Regions from separate parts of the Gorillibacterium sp. CAU 1737 genome, predicted to be linked through region 2. Evidence: riboswitches for the same ligand, from Rfam matches in the RefSeq annotation. Region 2 holds a riboswitch; the other holds the start of a gene.

Region 1 (9,485 bases), on a different contig from region 2:
CGGCGTATTGCGGGGTGAATCCGCATTTGCTGGCGGTGTTTACGATGAGCATCACCTTGCCCGCATACTTGTCGAGCGTGACTTCCTGTCCGCGAATGGTGTTGGCGGTGTACGCATAGACACTCATGGCACTTACTCCTTCGCTTCTGAGATAGGGTTCAGGATAAAGCGGTCGATCACTTGCTTGACACCGTCTTCGTTGTTGCTGGCGGTCACGTAGTCGGCAATTTCCTTCAACTGAGGAGTGGCATTGCCCATGGCTACGCCGAGTCCCGCCTCCAGAAGCATCTCCCGGTCGTTCCAAGAGTCGCCTACGCCGATCGTCTCGGACAGCTCGCAGCCGAAATGGCGGGCGAGGAAGCCGAGCGCATGGCCCTTGGTGCCTTCCCGGTGCATGATTTCAAGAAAATGAGGCTTCGACTTGGTGATATGCACGTCGGGTCCCAGCAGCTCCTTCAGCTCGGGAGCGATCTCGTCCAGATAAGCAGGGTCGTCAATGATCAGCAGCTTCGGCGTCGGCTTGTCCATCATGGCCCGGAAGTCCGGCTCGATAGAGTAGGGCGTGCGGTTCAGCTCGCAGTAGCCGCGCAGCTTCTCATTGTCCTCGCGAGCGGACAGCTTGTCGTCCACGTAGGTCTGCAGGTGAAGGTTTCGCTCCAGGCAAAAGTCGAGCAGCTTGTGGGCGGCTTCCTTGGGAACGAAGCGCTCGAACAGCACCTCTTCGTCCATCAGGTTTTTGATCAGGGCGCCTTGGTAGGTGATGATCGGCACGTTCAGGCCGGTCTGGCGGGCGATCTTCTGGGCGGAAGCATAGGCGCGGCCGGTGGCAAGGGTCACGATGACACCTTTTTCCACTGCTTGCTCCAGCGCTTTCTGAGTGGCAGGGGTTACTTCCTTGTCGTCGTTGATCAACGTATCGTCGATGTCGATGGCTATGAGCTTGTACATAAGCGGCATTCTCTCCATTTCTCTCTTCTTCGCCCCATTGTACCAAGCATACCGGAACGCGGTCAAAACGGATATAATGGAGTCGAGCGCAAAACCGTTCCGGTTTGGTGCAATGACTATAGGGAGGCTGCCGATCCGCGCGCAGCCGAAAGGGGTACTTAAGTGGCTACCAACGAACGCATCATTCACTCCGTCATCTTCCGCTTGAAGCACGAGGCCGGGGCGCAAGCCGAGCAGCAGTTTCTTGAAGACGGGAAGACCCTCCTGTCCGCAATCCCATCTGTCGAGAATTTTTGCGTGCTTCGCCAAGTCAGCCCCAAGAACGATTATGCATTCGGGTTTTCGATGGAGTTCGCCGATGAGGCGGCTTACCAAAGCTACAACGAACATCCCTCCCATGTGGCGTTTGTTCAGGAACGCTGGGAGACAGAGGTCGAGGCCTTCCTGGAGATCGACTATCAGAACCTGTAAGCACACCGGTCTGACCGCGAAGCAAGCTTGTCATCATGAGAAAAAGAGGCCGTCCCGCCAAGGGGGGGGCCTCTTTTTTGATTGCCGTCTGCCTGAGGCAGGTCCCCCGACTTTGGTCTAAGTTGGAAACCGGACTGCGGATGGTTCATCGCCGGCGGATAGTTCTTTATAGTGGATACAGGAATAGAACGGGCGGAGGTTGGACAATGAGCGGGGCAAACGAACGAACGGTTTACATCTTGCTGACGGATACAGGGACCTGGTTTACTCGCATGATCCGGTTGTATACCAAGGACAGCTACAATCATGCATCCCTTGCCTTTGATGAAGAGCTGACGGAGGTTTACAGCTTTGGAAGGCGGAGGCCCAATAACCCGTTTGTGGCCGGCTTTGTTCGCGAGAACCTGCGCGGAGAGTTTTTTCGAAATGCCGACTGCAGCGTATTTGCCTGTCGGGTGAATGAAACATCCTATCTGAAAATGAAGGAACGCATCGCTCAAATGGAGGGGGATGCGAGCCGTTACCGCTATAACCTGCTCGGGGTATTTGCTGTCATGTTGAAGGTGGTGGAGCTGGAGCGGGAGGATGCCTTCTTTTGCTCCGAATTTGTGGCGACCTTGCTGTCGGAGAGCGGAATCCGGGTAGGAGACAAGCCGCCCTGCCGGGTTACCCCCGGGGATCTCGCGAACGGAAGAGCCTTTCAACGCGTTTACGAGGGCGAGCTCTTTCCCTATTTGTACGGAGAGGAGCAGACTGATTCCGGTTCAACCTGGGAAACAGAGAGTTCCACGGAAGACAGTATCCGAAAAAGGTGGTTGACAAAACAAAGGGGTATGGGTATCTTTAACATTAATCAGATATTAAAAGTTAAACGATATCTTCCTATGTTTAAATAACCACTGACAACGGAGGTTGTGATGGATTTGGATGCGATGCTTCGGGAAAGGCTGACCTTTCGCTACTGGGAGCCGCTAGAGTTCCTGATTTCGATGGGCATGATCGCTTGTGAGGATGCTATGCGAAAGCTGGCGGAGGATTACAAGGTGGAATTTGACCCGCTCATGGATGAATTCCTGACCTATGCGAGAGAGAACCTGTCCGCCCATACGATGAGAGAATTGAAGTTTTTCCTGGGTCACGATTTCTTTCACAAGTCGTTCGACATCAGCGCCTATCAGTTCCTGACCCTGCATCCTGAGCTCGATAACGTGGAGGCATTCCTGGAGGCGTTGAAGAAAGAGCCGCTGGAGAGCTTGATCGGCAGCACCGTGCTCGGAGTCTATTACGACCGGCTCGATGAACTGATGGAAGGCGAATCTTGGGAGACGAAGAAGCAGGATTTACCGTTTCTCCTGCAGCAGGTGAAGAAGGTTTCGCCCATGCCCGTTATGGCCGGCGCTCACCAGCCGCTCCTCGAATGCTTGTCCCACCCGGAGGAGGCGCGGCAGCGATTCTTGCTGATGATGGAGCAGGTTCATCTGGCCGTATTCGCGCCATGGAGACAACGAATTTCTGCGATTACGGAATCGGCCGTCTCGCATTACCGCAGCCAGTTCGAGGAGGATCCCTCTGCTTTCATTCGCTTCTACAACAAAGCAACCCCGGATCTGTTCGCGCTGGAATCCCGTATCGTACTGCACGTCAGCTTCTGTCTGCAGATGGGCAACCACAACATGAGCTTTGACGGATTCGCCCTGTATCTATTCGGCATCTTCAACGAGAAGGTATTTGGGCCTGAAGCGTCGCTGGAGAAGCTGGAACGGTTTTTCAAGGCGATGTCCGACAAGCGAAGGCTGGCGATGCTTCAACTGCTGCTGAAGCGTCCGCATTACGGAACGGAGCTGGCGGAAGCGCTCGGCATCACGCCGGCAGCGGTGAACTATCACGCCAACTTCTTCTTTTTCCTCGATCTCCTGCAGCTGAAGCGGGATGACCACCGACTCTATTACCACGTCGATCAGGAGAAAATGAAGGAGCTGCTGCAATTAGCGGGCCAGATGCTTTTGAAGGAATAGATAGAGAAAGGTTTAGTCGGATAGGAGCGTGTTCCTAACACGCCCTAGGGGGATCGTCACCCGGGAGAAGGGGACGGATACGGGTTGGGGGGAAGAGGGATGGCTGTCAAAGAAGCCGAAGCGGCTGCCAAGCCGCCGGTCACGGTCACGTTAAAGAGGCTGCTGGGTCTCGGCAAAAGGTACTGGGGAGCATACCTGGTGTTGTGCTTGTTCGCGGTGATGGTTTCACTCTCTTCGGTCGTGATGGCGGAGGCCTTTCGCCGCATTCTCAACTCGGCTACAGCTGGCGATGTGGATGCGCTGAAGGGAGCGCTCATTCTAGGGCTGGTTTCCATTGTGCTTGAAGTAGGCGGGAATTTTTTTCGAACGTATTTGGCCGCTAAGCTCGAATACTCCTCTACGGCCCGGCTGCAGGAATCCGTCCTTCGCAAGGTACTTCGCCTTCGCACGAAGGACCTCGAAGGCCATCACTCGGCGGATTTGATCAGCCGCATCAATGACTCCGCTGCGGAAGCGCAGAAGGGGCTGAACGTGAAGGCCGTGGACCTTCTCGTCAATGCGATGCAGATTATGTTCGTCCTCGTTTACCTGGTCTCGATGGACTGGAGCCTCACGCTCGGGGCGGTTGTGATCGCCGTTATCACTCCGCTTGTGATGCTGCCATTCTCTCGCCGGCTGCGCGGGTTGTATGAGCAGCAGGCCAAGGCGTCCGCCGAGCAGCAATCGTTCGTGCAGGATACGGTGCAGGGAGCAGAGCTAGTGAAGAGCTTCGGGCTTTTTGCCCGAATGAGAGAGACCTTTCGCGAGAAGTATGACGCCTTCATGAAGGTGCATATTCCCATCCTTCGGCTGGAGGCAGTCGGTTATCATCTTCCGATTCTGGTTATCCTGGGCGGATTGCTCTACGTGCTTGGATTTGGTGGGTACCTGGTGGTTCAGGGCAGGTTGGACGTGGGGGCAGTGGCGGCCTTCCTCATTTCCTTTGAACAGCTGTCCAATCCGATGAGCAAGCTCTCCAGCCTGTGGACGGAGCTGCAAGGGGCCCTCGCGCAAACGAACCGGATGTTCGAGGTGATGGACCTGGAGGACGAAGATGCCGGCGGGGCGGAGCCCCCGCAATCGGGCCGACAGGATCGGAACGGGGATCTGGTCATCGAGGAGGTCTCGTACCGGTATGCTCCAGATCGGCTTGTGCTGGATCAGATGTCCCTCGTCATCCCGCAAGGAAAGATGACCGCGTTCGCCGGGCCGAGCGGCGGCGGCAAGAGCACCCTCATGAAGCTGCTTATTCGGATGTATGAGCCGGAGGCCGGCACCATCCGGCTTGGCACCGAGGAGGTGGCGTCCATCCCGGTTCGGGAATGGAGGGAGGGGCTCGCCTATGTGCCGCAGGAGCCTTACCTCTTCTCCGGAACGCTCTATGAGAACATCGCCTGGGGACGGCCTGGCGCCACTCGCGAGGAAGTAGTGGAAGCGGCCAAGCAAGCCGCCATTCACGACTTCATCATGCGTGCCCCGGAGCAGTACGAAACCCGCATCGGGGAACGCGGGCTTACACTATCCGGCGGCGAGCGCCAGCGGCTCTCGATTGCCCGCGCCTTCATCCGCGATCCCAAGCTGCTCCTGCTGGATGAACCTACCTCCGCCCTCGACAGCGAGAGCGAGGAGAGCGTGCAGGCGGCGCTCTCCCGATTGATGAAGGGACGTACGACGGTGACGATCGCTCATCGGCTCTCCACCATCCGCGATGCCGATTGCATCTACTACATGGAGCAAGGCCGGGTGTGGGAGTCGGGCACCCATGAAGAGCTGCTTTCGCTGAACGGTCGTTATCGCGCGATGTACGAACGCGGGCGAACGGCCACTGAATTTGAACTGACGAAGGAGGAGTATGCCTCATGAACGGAAAACCTTCCTTTTTGAAGGTCGCCGGACGGCTGGTTCGTTACGCTTCCGGGCGTGATCGCATCCTGCTTCTGGGAGCCATACTCCTGCTCTCGGCCAACCTGCTGCTCGACATCGGGATCGCAGCCATTCAGGAGCAGTTCATCGACACCATCAACCAATCAAACCTGGCTACGCTCATGCGATTGACCGGTATCTGCTCCGCCGCTGCCCTCGTCGTCCTGCTCAGCTTCATGGCGCAGTATTACCTGAAGCGGCTGTCCATTCGGCGGATGACGCGAGGAGTCGCCGAGGATCTGTTCGCGAAGACGGGACGGCTTCCGTTCCGTACCGCCGAGGAGATGCATTCCGGCGACCTCGTCAGCCGAAACAGCAAGGACACGGAGCTGTCCATGAAGCTGGTGGAGAGCGCCATCTTCGATCTCGGCTATAACCTGGTGCTCTGCCTGGTCGCCTTCGGGTACCTGGTCCGCCTGAATGTGGTGCTCGCTTTCGTGGCGCTCGGCGCCGGTCCCCTTGTGTTCTTGAGCGGCCGCTTCTTCGACCGCCGCCTGCGCGGCTTGTCGGAGAGCATCCTGGCCAAGGAAGCCAGCGTCCGCGCCATCCTTCAAGAGATCCTGCAAGGGGTTCAAGTGGTTCGCGTCTTTGGGATGGAGGAGGTGCTGGTCGCTCGCTACGCCGAGGAGCGCAAGCAGCTCAATGCGATGCTGCAGCGCCGGGCGATCCTGAACGGATTGCTGTGGCAGGTCTCCTCCTTCATCAACGGAGTGGTCCTGATCGGCTGCGGCGGTCTCATGGCCTACTACACCATTCAAGGAGAAGCCACTGCCGGCGGCATGGTGGCGTTCATCCTTCTCATGGGCCGGGTGCAGTGGCCGTTCGTCAACATGTCCCGGACCTGGGGAGCGGTCCAGGAGTCGCTCGGCGCGGCCGATCGCGTCTTCGCCGTACTGGACCTGCCCTCGGAGCCCGGAACGGAGTCTTCCCGCCCGGCGGCTCCTACGGAGGCAGCCGACGCTCCGGTGCTCGCGCTGAAGGACGTTCACCTTCAGCACCCCGGCCAATCGAGCGAGCCGCTCTTCAGCGGACTCAGCCTCGCGGTTCAACCGGGGGAGACCGTCGCTGTCGTGGGGCCGAGCGGCTCGGGCAAGACGACGCTCGCCCGCCTCGCATGCGGCCTCTATGAACCGGATCAAGGCGATGTGGAAGTAGCGGGCGTGCCGCTCTTGACCCATCGGGAAGAAGCCCGCTCTCACCTCACGTATGTTCCGCAATCGCCGTACCTCTTCTCGGGGACCATCCAGGACAACATCGCCTTTGGCTCAGAGGGAGCGAGTCGCGACGCCATCGAGCAGGCAGCCAAGCTTGCCGGAGCTCATGAATTCATCGAGCGCCTGCCGGACGGCTATGACACCGTGCTCACTGAGAGCGGGGCGAACCTCTCCGGGGGTCAGCGGCAACGGCTTGCGATTGCACGTGCCTTCCTGCGCCAGGCGCCGCTGCTCATTCTCGACGAGGCGACAAGCGCGCTGGATAACGAGTCGGAGGGAAGGGTTCAGGAGGCGCTCGACACGCTCATGCAAGGACGAAGCACCCTGGTGATCGCTCACCGCTTATCAACCGTTCGGGGAGCGACGCGCATTGTCGTGCTGGATCGGGGAAAGATTGTCGAGACAGGCACACATGCGGAGCTTTTGGCACGAGGCGGTCTCTATGCCCACCTGTACGAATTGCAATTTGCGCAAGCGGAGAAAGGGGAGCTCGCGGGAGCGGCTTCCTGATCCGTCGGCAGGGGATGGCTTCTGCGGGACGAAATTCCTAATATAGCAAGCGAAAAGCCCCCGAACCACGGGGAATCCGAGTGGTTCGGGGGCTTTTCGAAGCTGGACTGGATCGTACGGGCTTACTTGGCGATATCGTTGTACTGCTCGTTCGTCAGGATTCGGCGAGCGGTGACATACCGCTTGGCATAGTAGGATTCGCTCAACTTGTTCTTGATCACGCCGTTGTTGGTCGACGCATGAACGAAAACTCCTGCTCCAAGGTAAATCCCGACATGCGAGATGCCGTTGCCGCCGGTGTCGAAGAACACCAGATCGCCTGCGCGAAGATCGTCCTTGTCCACGGCCTTTCCTTGCTTCGCCTGATCTCTCGAACTGCGATCGAGAGAGATGTCAAAGGCATCGAAGACGTACTGGGTAAAGCCGGAACAGTCGAAGCCCTTGGTGGTCGTGCCGCCGTAGCTGTAATCGATGCCGATCAGCTTACCCACCTTGGTCTCCAGCTTGCTGGAGTCATCGGCGAACGCGTGACCGGACATGATTCCGAGCGTGAGCACGAAACCAAGCAATGCCAAAACAGCCTTCTTCAAGACAAAATCCCCTTCCAGTGCCTACGAGGTTAGCTAAGGGTTCGGTTGAAGGTTCCCTATGATCCTTCTCTTGCAAGATCAATTCACCCAAGACGGTTCCCCCGTTTTCCTTGCGGAAATTCGGCTTGTTCGGATCCAACCCGTGCTGGATAGCGAGCGGATTCAATCGTTCGAAAAACTGTATTCGCCTTAAATCGTCTGTTTCCTCCCTACTATATTAATTTTCTATAAAAAAATGTGTGGACACTCGAAAAATAGGGGCACCCGCCCAGAACCGTCAAAAAAGCGAAGCTTTGTCCAAAAAGGACGAAAGCTTCGCTTTTGTCGGGTCCGGCCTATTGAGCATTTGCGGTCAGACGTGCTCGCTCTTCCTCATGAACAGCTCATGCTGAGCGGTGATTCCCCAGAGGGAAAGGAAGGTGCGAACGAAGCTGAAGGCCTGGTAGAGCAGGAATGTCCACAGCCCGGCATCCCAGAGCGCGGCGGTCACGACCCCCGCGGAGAGAAGGCCGGTCAGCAGGAGAAGCAGCGCGGCCAATCCGAGGATGGACAGGCTTGAGGTGACCGCCCGGATCAGGGTCGAGAGAAAGGGCTGCTCGCTCGCTCGACCAAACTGCAGGTGGAGAAACAAGAGGTGCAGCAGGTATCCGTAGGCGGCATAGGCGGCAGCATAGAGGAGGAGCGTGTTGGGCTGTGCGGCCACGCGATACAGGTCGTTTACGGAATGGATGGCAGGGAAGAGCCAGAAGAGCGGAACCAGGGTGAGGGTCATCTGGAGCAGGTAATAAACGAAGAACGAGAGACTGAGCATCCTCACGCCCTTCATGAAGCGATAGCCGGTGTTCAGATGAGTGTGCACGAGCGAGTAGAAGACTCCGGCATTCAGGAAGGGGGTTATCAGCATACGAAGGCCGAGCAGCAGCAGGAGTCCCCACAGGACCTCTCCCGCGAGGTCGGATTTGGCGAGCCGGAACTGTGCCTCCATGAGGAAGAGCTGGGAGCCGCCTTCGGGTCCGTGGGCTCCGGGATAACGGGCAAGAATCGGGACGACATGAGCCTTAACCAGCTTGAAGAGTACGAAAGCCCAGGCGAATCGGTACAGAAACAGGAGGAAGAGGGCGAAGGGCTGCCTCCAGGCGCTCGCCCAGCCGTCTTTGAGTAAGCGGAACATGACCGTCACCTCACCACGCGACCCCGATCATGAGGGCCTCGATTATTTTTTGCAGGCTGAGACTGAACCGGAGCTGCTGCTTGTCATCCACTTGCGCCTTCAAGTGGTTGTTAATGACGCGCGATTCCAGGACGAGCGTTCGCTCGGGGTCGATCTGGACCCAGTCGACAGGGGCAGAGTGAACGAGCTTGTATTGAATCTCGCTGGCCTCTGTGCTCCAGGCGATATCCTTGGTCGAGCCGTCTGCGAAGTGGATGCGAACCGGAACGGTTGGCCAGGGGCCGCCCAACTTGCGGATGAGAATCTGGCTTTCGTAAGCGGGCATCTCCTTCGTGGAGCCTTCAGCCTTCTGGACCCGGATGCTGTCTACCGAAAAGTCGGACATGAGATTCCCGTAGACATAGGCGTCGAAGAAATCCGCCCAGCTTCTTCCTGTGACCCGTTCGACTACCGCCTGAAAGTTTTCTGTTGAGGGATGCCGGAACTTGTATCGATCAAAATAGGCCCGCAGCACTTTGTTCATCTTGTCCGCGCCAGTCTGCCTCTCGATGGCGTTCAGCACGAGCTTGCCGCGGAGGTACACATTGTCGGCGTAGTGATCGTG
Region 2 (9,485 bases):
ACGACCGGCCACTTCTCCTTGCGCAGGGAATGCATCAGCTCCGGGGAGGCGTTCAGGTTGGACTGAACCAGCTCACGCGGGGTCAAGGCCATCCACTGATTGAGTGACACGTCCTCAAAGCGGCTCGCCTTGAACATCTCCAGAAACCAGAGCGTCTCGGTCCCGGTGTTCTGGACATAGTGGCCGGTAGCAAAGGGAACATACCCCACATCCCCGGCCCGGTAATCGAAGGTGCGCGCCGTTCCGTTGCCGGTGAAGACCGTCATGCGCCCCTGGCCCGTCAGGTAGTACTGCCATTCGTCGTTGTTCGGATGCCAGTGCAGCTCCCGCATACCGCCCGGGACAATCTCGACAAGCGCCGCCGCGATGGTCTTCGACGCCGGGAAGTTCGTGGAGTCTACAATCCGTACTGTGCCGCCGGGAATCCGCATCGGCTCCTGCGCGAGCAGGCGATGGGAGAAGCTCTCCGGCACGGTGCCGTATGGCGACTCTACCTTTTGCGAGGCCAAGGGGCCGGGAGGCGAGGAGGGGTAGATGTAGACCTGGCCGTTTGGAATGGAATCAAAGGCCGCAATGGGCACGCCAAAATTCGCAGACAGCACGTCGCGCGGCGTATGAGCGAACCAATCGGAGATCGACAAGGTGTTCAGATCGGAGAAGCTGCCGTCGTCGAACACGAGAAGAAACTCGCAGCCGTCCGCCAGTCCTTGAATCGAATGAGGAATTCCCGGAGGAAAATACCACAGGTCCCCGGGGCCGACATCCGCGATGAAATTCCGTCCGTTCTGATCCACCGCCGTGATGCGGGCATGGCCGAGCAGCATGTAGGACCATTCCGCCTGCTGGTGCCAGTGCAGCTCGCGCACCCCGCCCGGCGTCAAACTCATGTTCACGCCAGCGAGCGTCTTCGCGATGGGCAGCTCGCGGACGGTCACCTCGCGCGACCAGCCGCCCTGGTTGAGCTGCATGTGAGCGTCTGAGAAGGAGTACTTCAAGTTCGGGACCAACCCTGCATCCGTCACGGGAGGAACGAGCAGGTCGGGGTTCTCCCAATCCCGCAAAAGATCCCGCGGTCCGCGATCCACTCCGCCCGCCCCGTCGGGACGGATGGGCTGTGGAATGGCAGAGGGCGGGAACCCATAAGCTTCCGGTTTCACGTGAGTTCACCTCGTTTCACGCATTCCCCTTGAGCTTATGAGCATCCCGCCCTCGATATAACCGTGCCTATGGGTAAGGCCTTATCTCATTTCATACGTAACGCTCACTTGAGCGTTCACTTGCACTTCACCCGGCTGTACCGAGGTTGCCGCATCGCCGGCAGCCGTAGCTTGAGCCTTTTCCATCGCATAATAGTACGGGGTGCTGCTGTTCGCTTGCTCCGTCACGGAGAGAACCACGCCGAGGGTGCGCTTGGCAGCCTTGGCGATGGCAGCGGCTTTGACGTCGGCGTTGGCGACGGCCTTTTCCAGCACTTGAGCTTCCAGCTTCGAAGGATCTTCGACGGAGAAGGACGCATTGCCGATGTTGTTGGCACCCGCTGCCGTAACAGCATCCAGCAGGTTGCCGACCTTCGTCAGGTCACGGTACTTCACTTCAAGCGTGTGATAAGCGTTGTAGCCCTTGACTTGCTGGCCTTCCTTCTCGCTGTAGGTGTAGTTCGGCTGTACACTGAAGCGAGCCGTTTGAATGTCCTTTTCGGCTACTTTCCAGTCGTTCTTGAGCGCGTCGGTCACCTTTTGAATCTTGGCGGCGTTTGCCTTTTGCGCTTCAGCTGCCGTGGAGGCCGAGGTCTCTACGCCAATGTTCAGGTAGACGATGTCCGGCTTCACGGACAGCTCTCCTTTACCGGATACTTGGATCACGTTCTTTTGCGCCTCCTCGGCGAGAGCCTTCTGCGGTCCCTTCCACGCGCCCGACAATCCCATTCCCCCAAAAATCAATCCACTTGCCAGCACAATCGCACCGGTGGTTTTCATCCAAGCCTTCATGTGTGTCATCCTCCTTGAGATCAAGCTTATCGCTTTGTCTGTCCTCCTAGACGGACATTTTGGCAAAAGGTTGCAGGGGTTCGAGGATTTTTTATCCAACCTGTAACCCTCGCCTCCTGAAAAATGAAAAAACCGCCTCTCGGACGATCCTGTCCTAGGAGAGACGGCTGCATTTTATAGAGGGATTCCCACTCGACCCAGCATGAAATCACCTAGGAAGCGAGCCTGTGCTTATGGTTCATTTCTCGTGTTTATGTACCCTTTTATCGGTACTCACCGGGATAACCGAGGGCTTCTTCGGGACGGCGCAGCCGGTTCCATACGAGCGACACGGCATAGCCTGCGCCGAGCATCAGGAAGGCATACATCGGGTACGCATAGCGTGCCACCGGGATGAAGAGCAGTTGAATGCCGACGAGAAGGAGCAGGCCGACAGCAAGGAAACGCAGCGGGCGGTTGCGGAAGCTGAGCAGTGCGAGCCAACCGACCCACGCGAAGGCGAGGTGAATCGCGGTGAAGACATCGGCCAGCACGCCGGGCAGGGTGAGTCGAGGGGTCTTAAAGATGACCATAAATTTACCGACGGTGAACCAGCGAATCCACAGCCAGGGGTCCTCCTTCAAGCCTTCCTTAAGCCGCTTTATTCCCTCCTGGAATTGATCACCCTTCTGGGCTTCGTTCCAATCGATGGTTCCCTTGAAATACGGATCCGTTCCGGCGAGGAACGGGTTGCCCATGCCCCCCTTGGCGGTGAGCACAAACTCATTCAGCGTGACGAGGTTGCGAATCCACCACGGGAGCATGAGGAGAACGAACGCTCCGACCGCGACGAGAATCTCGCGCATGTACAAACGCCGGTCCCTCACCCACAGGAACAGGTAAGGCACCACAGCAAGCGGCAGCACCTGAGGACGGATGAGGACGGTCAGCGCAACGAGGAATCCTGCCGCGATATGATCGCGCAGCCGGTTTCGGGTGAGGATCTTCGCCTGCGCGAGCAGCATGCCGAGGAAGGCGGCAAGGAACAGCGTCTCCGTGGTCAACAGCTGCGGCGACCAGATGTAGGTCGGGTAAAAGGCGGCGATTGCAGCCGCAATGAGACCCGCCCGCGGGCTCCACAGCTCACGTCCGATGGCGAACAAAAGCAGCACGGAGGCGGCACCGAGAACGCACTGGAGGTATCGCACCGCATCTTGTGCGGCAGGCAGACGGTCGGCTCCATAGAGCTTCACGAACGAAGCTACGAAGAGCGGATAGCCGGGCGTTACCCGGGCATTGGGTTCTTCGGCGTTATAGGCATAGACGCCGGTCGTGACCAGGCGTACCGCCTGATCGGAGTAGTTCTTTTCATCGTGGGACAGCTTGGTGCTCTCGGAGGTTGCCACATAGCCGACGCGTAAGACAAGCGCGGCTGCAACCAGCAGGACAAGCAGGATCCCGTACAGCTTTTTCATGAAGGCTCTAGTCCTTTCCTGGAAAATGCAAGGGCACTTCCTCCAGAATAACAGACCGAAGCCGGATCGACCAGCACTTGGATGAAGCGGATAGGAGGATAGAGAATCGGGAGACTAGACGCTCTGCAACAGGTAAGACACTTCCCCGCTGCGCGAGTAGATCACATTCTTCGCACCTAGATGGCGGTAGATGGGACGCGGTACACCGCTCTGCGAGATGACGGTAATCGGCCCTTCCGTCCAGGAGCTGCACAGCTTGAGGTACCGGCAGGTGAGGTTGAGGCTGTCCTCAAACAGGAAGACCATGCGGGCCGGCTCGCCCACCCCATCGGGAAACCCGCTGTCCTTGGTATCCACCTGGATGAAGTCCTGAACGCCCAGCTTAGCCAAGCGCTCCCGTTGATCCGGGTGGTTGATGAGGACGGCAAAGGGTATTTTTTTGAATCGAAGCATGCGGATGAACTGTTCTCCTGCGGGACTTGGAGCAGAGACAAGCACTCTCTTCTGGCCGTCCTGGATGGTTTCCATAAAAAGCTTCCTCCCGGTGATCCGGTCCGCGTTCGCGCGGGCCCTGCGGATCTGAAATGCGTGTACGTGCAGTTCCGGCAAGCTTTTTGTATGCATAACAAAAAGAAGCCGGGGAAAGAGACTCCATCCCCACGGCTTCTTCCCAAGACACCCTCTTCGCGAGGATGGGATTCGCAGCGCAGAACAAATAAGCCCCTCTCGAGACGCTTGCGAGGTTAGCTGTCGGATTCGGGCGTGAGAGTCGCCCTACCTTTGGCGAAAAAGGCCAAAGGATTCACCCCTGTAGCGCGCATAGCGCACTGTTCGGTTCCCCCGCTCCCCTGAAGCGTGTGCGCGGACCGATGGGGTCAGAGACCCGGTCTGGTTTGCACCCGCTCTTACGGGAATTCAGCGTATGTCGTAATCACGACTCGTATCATACAGCGCCGCCGCTTCCTCTGTAAAGGCTCGCCGTTTGCAGCCGTTGGCGACAGCGACCGATCCAAGCGGCGAAAAACGCTTACTTCTCCGCCGCTCGTGTCCGCGCTCGCGCTAGGGCGCGTTTTCTCGCTATTTCACCAACTGTCCCCGCGTGACGCCGAGCTGATTGGTCGCCTTCAGCGCCTTCCATACCTTGGTTCCGCTGATTTTCCCTTCCAGCGCATCCCGGTATAGAGCCAGTACCTCGTGTACCTTCTCCGGTGTCTCTTCGAGGAACTCCACCCGGAAGCGGCGCAGCCCCAGGTCGAGGAACTGCGGCAGGTACTCCGCGCCAGATTGCTCGATGGCATTGTATACCGTGTTGCGGCAGCCTTCGTCCACCCGCACCGGATGGGACATGCCGATCCGGTCGCGCAGCGAGGCGCGTTGGCTCTCGCAGGGACGGCCGCAGTTGGTGTAGTTCGTTCCCTCGCTCATGAACGTGCAGTACACGCAGTGCTCGGTGTGATACATCGGCAGATGCTGGTGCAGCACGAGCTCCGCGCGCGACGTGTCGGTCTTCTCCAAAAGATCGATCATCTGCTGAATGTTCAGGTCATAGGATGGGGTGAAGAGGTCAAGCCCTGCCTCCAGGAAGAGCGCCGCCGTCCGGTGATTGGCGACATTCAGCGAGAAGTCGCCGATCAGCTCGGGGTGGCGGTCTTCCGGGTGAAGCTGCCGCTCGCGCATGAAGTAATAGAGCGCGCCCGTATTCCGCACCAGCACGGCGTCCGGCTGAAGCCGCAGGATGTGCTGGAAGAAGCCCGTCTCGCCGGGCATGTGAATGCGCGGCGTCACGAGCGCGATTCGCGCGCCCGCCGCCCGCACCGCTTCCACCGCGGCCGGGAACTGCTTGATGAACTCGAAGTCGGCGTAGAGGAACGTCGCTCCGGCTTCGAGGGCTGCATGCACCTGCGGCAGCGTGCGGCAGAGCACGGTCAGCTCTGGGGCAGCCGTCAGCTCATTCGGCCGAACGGGCGGCCGGTCGGCGGCAAGCCGTGCTTCCTGTTCTTCGCGGCTGCGAAGCGTGTAGCGAGGCGGCGCCTCGCGCAGCACCGTGAGCTGCTCCGCCGCCTCGCGGCGAAGGCGATTGAGCTCCTTCATGGGCACGATCAGGTCGTCCGTGAGGACGAGCTCGAGCTCCGTGAGCTCAAACAGCGTGCCGCCCAGGCGGCCGAACTGCTCGCGGAACAGCGCCTCGTCCATCGGGCGCTTCAGCGCCTGTTCCAAGAGCGCCTCCGAGTCCACCTGCACGGTATTGCGGGTTGCGAGATCGGTCCACCACGTCTTGAGCGGCTGACCGAGCACGCCCAGCACCTTCACCTTGACCGGGAAGGTCCGGTACGGCTTGTCCGTCTCGAACGTTTGGCGCAGCCGCTTGTCGAGATGCGGGTCGTTCGTCTTCCAGACGCGGTCGCCCACATTCACGCGAGTGAGCGCCACATCGTGGCGGCCCGGGATGATTTCGGCGAGCCCTCCGGGCACCTCGCCCTCGACCTTGACCCCGCGCTTGCGCAGGTCATAGACGCGGCCGCCCTCTTCCTTCTGCGTCGGGTCGCCCGCGTCGAAGACGATGCCGTCGCCGCGCTTCAGCGGCGCTTCGAGCTCGCAGAGCACGCCGTCCTTCAGCACTTCCTTGACGCGGCCGAGGTACACACCCCGGCTCTTCGGGAACGTGCCCTCGACGAGCGTCTTGTTGTTCGTCCCCTTCAGGAAGCCGGGGGTAAAGCCGCGCGAGAAGCTCTGCTGCAGCTCGCGCAGCTCCTCCTTCGACGGAGACGGGTCCTCCCCGGCAAAATACCGGTCGATGGCCGCACGATACTTCGCCGTCACATTCGCGACGTATTCCGGGCTCTTCATCCGTCCTTCGATCTTGAAGGACGTTACGCCCGCCTCGATCAGCTCCGGCACCAGCTCAATCGCCGCCAGGTCCTTCGGCGAGAGCAGGTAGGCGATATCGCCCATCGGCTGATGGACGCCGTCAACCATCAGGTCATACGGCAGGCGGCAAGCCTGCGCGCACTCTCCCCGGTTGGCCGAACGCCCGCCCCACATCTCCGAGGTGAGGCACTGGCCGGAATAGGAGACGCAGATTGCCCCGTGCACGAAAATCTCCATCGGCTGCTTGGCATGCTCTCCGATGGTGCGAATCTGCTTCAGGTTGTTCTCCCGTCCCAGTACGACCCGCTCGATGTTGTAAGCCTTGGTGAACTCGACCGCTTCCGGCGAGGTCATCGTCATCTGCGTCGAGCCATGGATCGGGAAATCCGGGGAGAGGTCCCGAATGAGCCGCACCATCCCGAGATCCTGCACGATGACGGCATCGACGCCCGCCTCGGTGCAAGCCTCGATCAGCTGGCGCGCTTGCTCCAGTTCATTTTCGAAGATCAAAATATTGACGGTGAGGAAGCCCTTCACGCCATAACGGTGCAGGAACGCCATAACCTCCGGCAGCTCCTCGGTCCGAAAGTTGTTCGCCCTTGCTCGCGCATTAAACTTTTCCACGCCAAAATAGACCGCATTCGCTCCGTTCGCTACCGCTGCGCGCAAGCAGTCCCAGTCTCCCGCGGGAGACAACAGCTCGATATCTTCCTTGCGTAACGTTCCCATGAATCCTCCTGTCAGCACCGCCTTCGATCCGGCCGTGCTCTTGTCTCTCTAGTGTACCGGAAACAGAGGGGCTTTTCCATCGCCGGCGTGAAGGGAATCACATCCTGCAGCGATTTTTTTCGGCCTATCCGCCAAAAACGGATATACTGCCCGGCCAGAAATGTGAGATAATTAACACCACATTTGATCGACAATCGGCGAAGAGGCTTGTAGAGGGAACCGGCTCGATTCGAATCGGGCGAAAGGATGAAGGCGCATGATTGGGTTCGTCATCAATCCCGTATCCGGCAATGGACGGGGGACCAAGGTTTGGCGGCAGGTGGAGAAGGAGCTGCGAAAGCGGGGCATTCCGCATGAAGCCCGCTTCACCGAAGGGGCAGGCGATGCGGAGCAGCTTGCTCGCGAAATGGCGAGGAGCGGAGTGTTTCGGACTATTGCTGCTGTGGGTGGAGACGGGACGGTGAACGAAGTCGTCACCGGCTTGATTTCTGCGGCGGGGGCAGGGGGGGCGTCGCTGGAAAAAGAGCTGCGGTGGACCGGAGCTCTTGTGGGCTGCTCGTTCAGTTATATCCCGGCCGGCTCCGGGAACGACTTTGCCCGCAGCCACGGCATCCCCGAGGAGCCGATCGCTGCGCTGAACGTATTGCTTGATGCGGCGTTTGGGGGCGCCTCCTTCGACATGGACCTCTTGCGACTGGGCGAGACCGTAGCCGCCAGCTCGATCAGCTGCGGCTTCGATGCGCAGGTGGCCATCACGACCAACCAAGCCTCCTACAAGCGCTGGCTGAACCTCATCGGGGCAGGCAAGCTCGCGTACGTCCTGTCGGTCCTTCGCGTTCTCTTCACTTACCGTCCCGCAGCTCTTACCCTCCGCGTCGATGGACGGGAGAGCCGCTTCGAGCGGGTATGGCTGGTTGCCGTGAGCAACCTTCCTTATTACGGGGGCGGCTTTCGCATCAATCCGTCTGCCAATGCCACGGATGGACTCGCTTCCGTGTGCGTCGCCTTCGGGCTGACCCGCTGGCAGCTGCTCCGCCTCTTCCCGCTCGTGCTCTCCGGTAAGCATGTCGGGCATCCGGCTGTGCGGTTTTTTGCTGGACAGAGGGTGGACCTCTTCCCGGAGAAGCCTTTGCCCGTTCAGGCCGATGGCGATCCGGTCCTCGAAGACCGGCTTAGCATCGAGGTGATTCCCGGGGTTCTGCCGGTGGCGGTCACGAAGCCTGCTGCAATTCGCATGGAGGCCAGGCCAGAACGGTCAATCGACGATGCAGCCTGTTAAAGTCGCGGAGATGGGAATGGACTTCGCGAAAGAACAGCAACAGAATCAACAGATAGAGCACCAGAAGACCGAGGCCTGCCAGCGCCTGAATCGGTCTTTTTGTCTTACCGTTGCGTCTGACTCTCCGGATATGACGTTTCTTGCGCTTGGACCCGTTTGCCTCTGACCATTCACTCTGAATCCGTACAAGCGACCTTCCCCATGAAGCAGAGATAGAACAAGCAAAGCCGTGTTTCCCTTCAATAGTTCCCGATCGTCCCTTCCATGTAAGCGCTCTTGTTTTGTCCGGCAATGTGGTATACTCATGCCAAACCTATCTTCTTGGAGGTGCATTATGAAACTGGGAGTATTCAATCCGCTCTTCAATCAGAAAACGTTCGAGGACATGCTCGACACGCTTGCCGCCAAAGGTCTGCAAGCCGTCGAAATCGGAACCGGGGGCTATCCCGGCAACAACCACTGCGACCTCGACGGGCTTCTCGCCGACGAATCGAAACGCAAGGCCTACCTGGAAGCGATCGCTTCCCGCGGCTTGATCATCAGCGCCCTCAGCTGCCACAGCAACCCGCTCCATCCGCAAAAGGCCATCGCCAAAGAAGCGGACGAGCTCATTCGCAAGACGATCGACCTCGCCCATCTGCTCGGAGTGCCGGTCGTGAACACCTTCTCCGGCTGTCCGGGGGATCATGAAGACGCCAAGTATCCGAACTGGCCGATCGCTCCCTGGCCGAATGACTTCCAGGAGATTCTCACCTGGCAGTGGGAAGTCAAGATTATCCCGTACTGGACGGAAATCGCAAAATACGCCTCCGAGCGCGGCATCAAGATCGGCCTGGAGCTGCACGGCGGCTTCTCCGTTCATACGCCGGCCACGCTGCTTCGCTTGAGAGCGGCCGCAGGCGACGCCATCGGCGCGAACCTGGACCCGAGCCACATGTGGTGGCAAGGCATCGATCCGGTTCAGGCCATCCTGATCCTGGGCAAAGCCGGAGCGATCCATCACTTCCATGCCAAGGACACGTCGCTTGACGTGAACAACATCAACCATCACGGCGTGACCGACATGCAGCCGTACACCCAAATGCTCGACCGCGCCTGGCAGTTCCGCACCGTCGGCTTCGGCCATGACATGAAGGTGTGGGCCGACATCATGAGCGCCCTTCGCCT

Evidence for each region. Region 2 has a riboswitch for cyclic di-AMP ahead of AAFN83_RS18055 (hypothetical protein). Riboswitches for the same ligand answer to the same signal wherever they lie in the genome.
Region 1: linked by a shared signal. The riboswitch ahead of AAFN83_RS11620 (C40 family peptidase) and the one ahead of AAFN83_RS18055 (hypothetical protein) in region 2 are both predicted to bind cyclic di-AMP.

What each region holds. Positions count from the first base shown of each region.
Region 1 is NZ_JBDQQO010000004.1:403,563-413,047, forward strand. It holds gene AAFN83_RS11585 (glutathione peroxidase) at 1-127, opposite strand, end outside; gene AAFN83_RS11590 (Cof-type HAD-IIB family hydrolase) at 133-948, opposite strand; gene AAFN83_RS11595 (Dabb family protein) at 1,111-1,419, shown strand; gene AAFN83_RS11600 (hypothetical protein) at 1,626-2,315, shown strand; gene AAFN83_RS11605 (ArsR/SmtB family transcription factor) at 2,337-3,434, shown strand; gene AAFN83_RS11610 (ABC transporter ATP-binding protein) at 3,534-5,336, shown strand; gene AAFN83_RS11615 (ABC transporter ATP-binding protein) at 5,333-7,120, shown strand; gene AAFN83_RS11620 (C40 family peptidase) at 7,243-7,710, opposite strand; cyclic di-AMP (ydaO/yuaA leader) riboswitch at 7,714-7,846, opposite strand; gene AAFN83_RS11625 (hypothetical protein) at 8,063-8,881, opposite strand; gene AAFN83_RS11630 (M1 family metallopeptidase) at 8,892-9,485, opposite strand, start outside.
Region 2 is NZ_JBDQQO010000009.1:174,022-183,506, reverse strand. It holds gene AAFN83_RS18070 (oxalate decarboxylase family bicupin) at 1-1,157, opposite strand, end outside; gene AAFN83_RS18065 (SIMPL domain-containing protein) at 1,239-1,988, opposite strand; gene AAFN83_RS18060 (glycosyltransferase family 39 protein) at 2,252-3,442, opposite strand; gene AAFN83_RS18055 (hypothetical protein) at 3,557-3,970, opposite strand; cyclic di-AMP (ydaO/yuaA leader) riboswitch at 4,159-4,308, opposite strand; gene AAFN83_RS18050 (U32 family peptidase) at 4,520-7,039, opposite strand; gene AAFN83_RS18045 (diacylglycerol/lipid kinase family protein) at 7,296-8,318, shown strand; gene AAFN83_RS18040 (sugar phosphate isomerase/epimerase family protein) at 8,653-9,485, shown strand, end outside.